3 regions of the Xenorhabdus griffiniae genome follow, and region 3 is predicted to be linked to each of the others. Evidence: riboswitches for the same ligand, from Rfam matches in the RefSeq annotation. Region 3 holds a riboswitch; each other region holds the start of a gene.
What was found. Region 3 has a riboswitch for thiamine pyrophosphate ahead of thiC (phosphomethylpyrimidine synthase ThiC). Riboswitches for the same ligand answer to the same signal wherever they lie in the genome.

Region 1 (2,270 bases), 2.3 Mb from region 3:
ACCGTTATTTTGTGTAACTATACCAATCATCTTGAAGTTAGATTGGTATATACTCTTTTTTGGACAATATGGTTTCATTTTAAACTGAAGCAATGCCGGCAAAAATGCACTTGATGAAATCAATGATCGTATAGACGAATAGTAAAAATCATCCTACAAATATTATAATTGAATAATATTTAATAAATGATAAACAAAAAGTAAGCTGGTTATATGTATACCAATCGTTTTTCAAGATGCGTCTTATTATCTCCTCGCTACGTAGGGAGATATAAACAATCACATAGCTTTGCAAGCTGCAACTTGAAATTCATTGGGTATAAAACAACTATATTGTATGTTCAAAAATAATAAGTGAAATTAGCTATACGCATTAAACTTCAAGTTGCAATTTATAACACGCTATGAAACGTGATTTCTCCTCGCGTAGCGGGGGAGAAATCACACGCATCTTGAAGTTAGACTGGTATATAATTTTTATCGTTATCTAAAATGAATTTTGCATAACGATAATTCTCTGGTCTACACCATAATAGATATGGAAAACAGTATTATGTATTAGTCTTATTAAAGCTATTTCTTAGGGTGAACTTTTCTTTTTGTGTTAATTCATGATGTTATGTGAATTAAAAATTATTCAGTGATTTCAAATTGGAATAGATATTAAGAACTTTAAATATGTGCGTTGGCTCCAGCGCCTGAAAAAAATGGCTTGCGATTATATAAAGAGTGTGTGATAAAACACATGGGTAAACGAAGTACGGTTCTGTTAATAAATAACAGCAACTAATACTGGTTTGTTTATTTTTATGCCAATAGGCTAATAAAGTGATTCAAAGGAAATTTTTGAAATGGCAAAAATCACTGGTACTGTGAAGTGGTTCAACGAGTCTAAAGGTTTTGGTTTTATTACTCCAGCTGATGGTAGCAAAGATGTATTTGTACATTTTTCTGCAATTATGAAAGATGGATTTAAAACATTATCTGAAGGCCAACAAGTTGAGTTTGAAATTCAGGATGGCCCTAAAGGTCCTGCTGCTGCAAACGTCACAACTTTATAGTAACAAATTTAATTTGGCGGGTATCTAATTACTGGCTAAATCTATTTATCGTTAGTTTGGTTTTAGTATCTGACGATAACCTATTGCAAATATCACTCTATTAGAGTACTAATAGGGTGATTTTTATTTTGACTCGGGGCGTTCTTTATTGAACTGAGAAGTACCCGTATTACCTGATCTGGATAATACCAGCGTAGGGAAGTCATGGTATCTCTTATTCCGATACCGCTTTTCTTTAGCTGGTGGTAGGAATCACTATAATGAGAATTAACTCACTGACTATCGCAGGAACCGATCCTAGCGGTGGTGCCGGCATTCAGGCCGATTTAAAAACCTTTTCCGCGCTTGGGGCTTACGGTACGACAGTTGTTACTGCGTTGGTTGCACAAAATACACTGGGCGTACAATCTGTGTATGATCTTGATCCCCTTTTTGTTGCTGCTCAGTTAGAATCAGTGCTTTCAGATGTCAGGATAGACAGCGCCAAAATTGGGATGTTATCGAATGCAGCTAATATCGCTGTGATAGCGGAGTCGCTGCATCGTTATGCTATTCCCTGCATTGTATTGGATACAGTTATGGTGGCGAAAAGCGGTGATCCCTTGCTATCACCGGAGGCCATTACCGCAATGGTAGAGCAATTGCTGCCACTTGTTTCTCTGATCACCCCTAATTTGCCGGAAGCGGCAGCCATATTGAACTGTGATCTTGCTGATACGGAAGATGAAATGTTACAGCAGGGCAGAGCATTACGTTCAATGGGATGTCAGGCGGTTTTATTGAAAGGCGGACATTTGAATAATGAGGAAAGCCCGGATTGGCTTTTTACCCCGCAAGGGGAGTGGCGTTTTACTGCACCCAGAATAAATACACGGCATACTCATGGAACGGGGTGTACTTTATCCGCAGCACTTGCTGCATTGCGTCCACGCCATTCAGACTGGCAAAGTACGTTGCCGGTTGCTAAAACATATTTACAAAATGCGCTGATACAGGCGGATAGTTTACAAGTTGGTCATGGCATTGGGCCAGTTCACCATTTTCATCAATGGTGGTGAATTTTGGGGTAAATAATGGGGATGCAGAGATCCCCATTTTGAACATACTGAAACTAATTGATTAGGCGATAGTAATTTTCTGATCGAGATAAACATCCTGTACGGAGTGGATTAACTCAACGCCCTCTTTCATCGATTTTTTGAACGCCTT
Region 2 (2,270 bases), 1.0 Mb from region 3:
GCCAGCCAGCCGGTCTGACCATAAACAGTAAGAATGCCAAATAGAGCAACCAAAACAGGAAGAATCAATGTCATGGCGCATAAGCGCAGAAAGAGTGTCTTTCCGGGAAAACGGCGCCGATAAAGTGCCCGAGCCAGAAAAATAGCGGGGATTACCGATAAGACGGCAGAGAGAAATGCCTGCCAGAAGGTGAATCTAATGACATGCCAGAGATAACTGTCATGCAAGAATTCCTGCCAATGGCTTTCAGGTGCATTGAACCACAGCGTCCCGAATGCTGACAGGGCAACTATAATTAACAGGCCAGAGGCAATAACCCCCGGCAATAACCAACCCGCGATTAACGGCTGACTGCGCTTTGCCATGTACGTATCCATTTTGTACGGTGTTTTGCCACATCATCTGCGTTGAATAGCAGGGATTTCTCAGGAACAGGAAGTTGTTTGAAAACGTCGGGTAAAGGGATATCAATGACAGGATACATCCATTGGGTTGTTGGAATGACTTGCTGAAATGCCGGAGAGAGCATGAAATTCATAAACTTCTGTGCCAGTTCTGGTTGTTTGCTTGAGGCCAACTGAGCAGCCACTTCAATTTGCAAGTAGTGTCCTTCCTTGAAGATAGCGGCGGCGTAGTTATCTTTTTTCTCTGACATAATGTGATAGCCAGGTGATGTGGTATAGCTCAGCACCATATCACCTTCACCTTTCAGAAACAGGCCATAGGCTTCACTCCAGCCTTTAGTGACGGTGAGTGTCTTTTGGGCCACTTTTTGCCACTCCTGAGCGGCGTTGTCGCCATAGAGTTCCTGTATCCAGAGCAGTAACCCTAAACCTGGTGTGCTGGTACGTGGATCTTGGTAAATAATCTTCCAATTCTGGTGGCTATTGATTAATTCGTCCATACTTTTGGGGGGATGAGGCAGGGTATTTTTGTTGTAAATAAAGGCAAAATAACCGTAATCGTAAGGAATAAACGTCGTGTTGTGCCATGCAATGGGTAATTTCAGTTTTGAGGTATCGACGTGACTTGGTGTGAATAATCCGGTTTGCTGAGCGGCTTGAATCAGGTTGTTATCTAACCCCAATACAATATCTGCGGGTGTTTTTTTGCCTTCCATTCTCAAACGGTTCAGCAAGGAGACGCCATCTTCCAACGCAACCAGTTTCAGTTCACAGTCACATTCTGCCTCAAAGGCTTTTTTGATAGCAGGTCCTGGTCCCCATTCAGAGGCAAATGAATCATAAGTATAAACTGTCAGGGTAGGTTTTGCCTGGCCTGACTGAGCAAAAACACTGGCAGAAACAGACAGTAGGCTGATAGCCATAAAGCGGGAAAATAATTTAGTAAACACTTTGCTCTCCTGTAGTTGCATATATCAATAGTTAAAAATATTGATAGTTGTATACCAATTGCCTTTCAAGATGCGTCTTTGATTTGCAAGCTACAACTTGAAGTTGGATTGGTATATATATCAGTTACTTAATATTTGTTATTAGCAGACAGCAAAGGATCTGAGAAGGTGCTAAATGAAAATGACATCTATTATATCAATGAGTAGCGTCTCAAATCCCTACGACGGTACTAACCGGTTCAGGTTCGACGGGTTTGTTCTCAGCAGCACTGTTTTGCGACAGCCGCACCCCGTTGAGATAGCGGTATTGTAGAGACTTCGGCTACGTCTGCAAAGTCTCATCATAGAGGTTTACCGCTTGAGATGAGTGTGAAACAATTAGCTATCTTTTTAAATTTGTTATATCGAGAGGTAGTCTGGTGATCGATGATGATGGCTACCGCCCGAATGTAGGAATTGTAATTTGTAATCGCCAAGGGCAGGTTCTGTGGGCCCGCCGTTATGGGCAGCATTCCTGGCAGTTTCCTCAAGGGGGTATCAATCCAGGGGAATCACCAGAGCAAGCGATGTATCGCGAGTTGTTCGAAGAAGTTGGTTTAAGTCGCAAAGATGTACGGGTTCTTGCCTCAACCCGGAGTTGGTTGCGTTACAAATTACCCAAGCGTTTGGTGCGTTGGGATACAAAGCCTGTTTGTATTGGGCAAAAGCAACGTTGGTTTTTATTGCAGTTATTGTGTAATGAAGCGGATATTAATGTGCAGCGCAGTAAGACTCCGGAGTTTGATGGTTGGCGTTGGGTGAGTTATTGGTATCCTGTCCGGCAGGTTGTTTCTTTTAAACGAGATGTCTATCGACGCGTGATGAAAGAATTCTCTTCTATTGTAATGTCAACGCAGGAGCCAGCTTCATTATTCCA
Region 3 (2,270 bases):
CCTAAATTTGAACTTCTGACATAACCGCCAATAACGTGATGATTATTGATGTCGGCATAACGCAACTGTATCTTCAATTAAACGGCGGGCAATCGTATCAGGGGGAGGAATCAAGGGAAGGTGATCATAACGGTGCCAATCTGCACTAATAAGTTCGACGGGATCAATATTGATTTCACCGCTCTCATAATCGGCCAGAAAACCCACCATCAATGAATTTGGAAAAGGCCACGGCTGGGAGGCGACATAACGCAAGTTACGGATCTTAATTCCGCTCTCTTCCATCACTTCACGATGCACAGCTTCCTCCAGAGTTTCCCCCACTTCAACAAACCCGGCCAGCACGGTATGGATCCCATTACGGTGACGCTGGTGTTGTGCCAGCAAGATATGGTCATCACGGCGAATACCGACAATGATGCTGGGCGCAATTTGTGGATAGTAATGTTCATGGCAGTGGTTGCACAAACAGGCCCATTCATGCTGACTATGCTGCATCTCATGACCACAGTAACCACAATAATGATGTGAACGATAAAATTCAGCCAGTTGAACACCGCGCCCAACCAACTGAAATAACTTAGCATCCCGATCAGCAATTAAACGGGGAGAGGACATATCTGAAGCCATTTTATGACGCACCAGCCAGACCGTTTCCCCCAACCACTCACCAATCGGTTTTGCCATATGGCCTTGTAAGGACCATTGACTGGCCGTACCTAAAGGTAACTCTCCTTGCGGGAGCCAAACGCGATTTTCGAGACTGACAATCCACCAGCCTTGTTCTCCACCTGTCAGTTTTTGTTGCATAATCTGTTCCATCATGGGTTATGTGATTTATACGCTTTACCTTTCAAGTTGCTCATTATAAGACAACATAACTCATTGTTTCTCCCCGCGAAGCGGGGAGAAACAATATGCATCTTGAAGTGAGATGGGTATATAACGTCTTCAATCTCATTATATTAACCGCACTGGCAAATACTCTTCTTAAATGGGCGTCACAGTAATAAACACATGCTCCCAAAAACGGGGTTGTAGTTTTCACAATCCCCTTTATACTTTGGGGTGTTTTTTTCTTGTCGGAGTGCCTAGCGTTCAACGTATATCACGATGGACACAGGCTGAGACCGTTAATTCGGGATCCGCAGAACCTGATCGGGCTAATACCCGCGAAGGGAACAAGAGTAATCCCCCGCTGCCAACAATCGTACATCTATACATTACATGTACAGATATTAATCAGCACCAACCATTACTCCCTGCGAGCTCCAGACAAGCAATTTTCTCAACTTAAGCCTGATCAACAATGAGACAGGCGATAACACGGTCAGGAATTTGCTATGTCTAAGTCCAACAATATCGTTATTTCGAATACTGTTATTCCAACGGCTGATATCTCGCCTAAAGCCCATCCAGCACGGCCACGTAAGGCTCAACGAGATGCGGCACAAGCGTTTATCCATTCCATTCAAGGGGTTACTTTTCCCAACTCAAAACGCATTTACCTTGAAGGCTCACGTCAAGATATTCAGGTTCCTATGCGTGAGATCCAACTTTCTCCCACATTTATTGGGGGCACGAAAGAAAATCCCCAATTTGAGGCAAACGAACCGGTTCCCGTTTATGACACTTCCGGCTCTTATGGCGATCCTGCTGCCATACTGGATGTAAGGAAGGGGTTGTCTAAGATCCGCCAACCGTGGATTGATGAACGCAATGATACCGAACCTGTTTCAATCCTCAGTTCCGATTTTACCCAACAACGCCTTGCCGATGCCGGATTAGATCACCTGCGTTTTCACTATCGCCCGCATCCACTGAAAGCTAGGCATGGCAAGCGAGTCACCCAATTGCACTATGCACGCCAGGGGATCGTGACACCCGAAATGGAATTTATCGCATTGCGTGAAAATATGGGGCGCGAACGCATTCGTAGTGAAGTCTTGCGCCAGCAACATGCAGGGCAAAGTTTCGGTGCCAACTTACCGGAAAACATTACCCCCGAATTCGTCCGCCAGGAAGTTGCTGCCGGCCGCGCGATTATTCCCGCCAATATTAATCATCCTGAATCTGAGCCGATGATTATTGGTCGCAATTTTCTGGTAAAAGTCAATGCTAATATCGGTAACTCCTCCGTCACATCCTCCATTGAAGAAGAGGTGGAAAAGCTGATTTGGTCTACCCGCTGGGGTGCAGATACCGTGATGGATCTCTCCACCGGACGCTACATTCACGAAACCCGCGAGTGGATCTTGCGCAATAGTCCG

Region 1: it holds a riboswitch for thiamine pyrophosphate, as region 3 does, so the genes downstream of both, thiD (bifunctional hydroxymethylpyrimidine kinase/phosphomethylpyrimidine kinase) here and thiC (phosphomethylpyrimidine synthase ThiC) in region 3, are expected to answer to the same signal.
Region 2: it holds a riboswitch for thiamine pyrophosphate, as region 3 does, so the genes downstream of both, thiB (thiamine ABC transporter substrate binding subunit) here and thiC (phosphomethylpyrimidine synthase ThiC) in region 3, are expected to answer to the same signal.

The regions. Positions count from the first base shown of each region.
Region 1 covers NZ_CP147737.1:2,892,313-2,894,582, reverse strand. The annotation lists gene cspE (transcription antiterminator/RNA stability regulator CspE) at 852-1,061, shown strand; TPP riboswitch at 1,186-1,278, shown strand; gene thiD (bifunctional hydroxymethylpyrimidine kinase/phosphomethylpyrimidine kinase) at 1,319-2,119, shown strand; gene fbaB (class I fructose-bisphosphate aldolase) at 2,181-2,270, opposite strand, start outside.
Region 2 covers NZ_CP147737.1:4,146,380-4,148,649, reverse strand. The annotation lists gene thiP (thiamine/thiamine pyrophosphate ABC transporter permease ThiP) at 1-365, opposite strand, end outside; gene thiB (thiamine ABC transporter substrate binding subunit) at 341-1,327, opposite strand; TPP riboswitch at 1,553-1,657, opposite strand; gene rppH (RNA pyrophosphohydrolase) at 1,774-2,270, shown strand, end outside.
Region 3 covers NZ_CP147737.1:406,774-409,043, reverse strand. The annotation lists gene nudC (NAD(+) diphosphatase) at 43-810, opposite strand; TPP riboswitch at 1,074-1,198, shown strand; gene thiC (phosphomethylpyrimidine synthase ThiC) at 1,344-2,270, shown strand, end outside.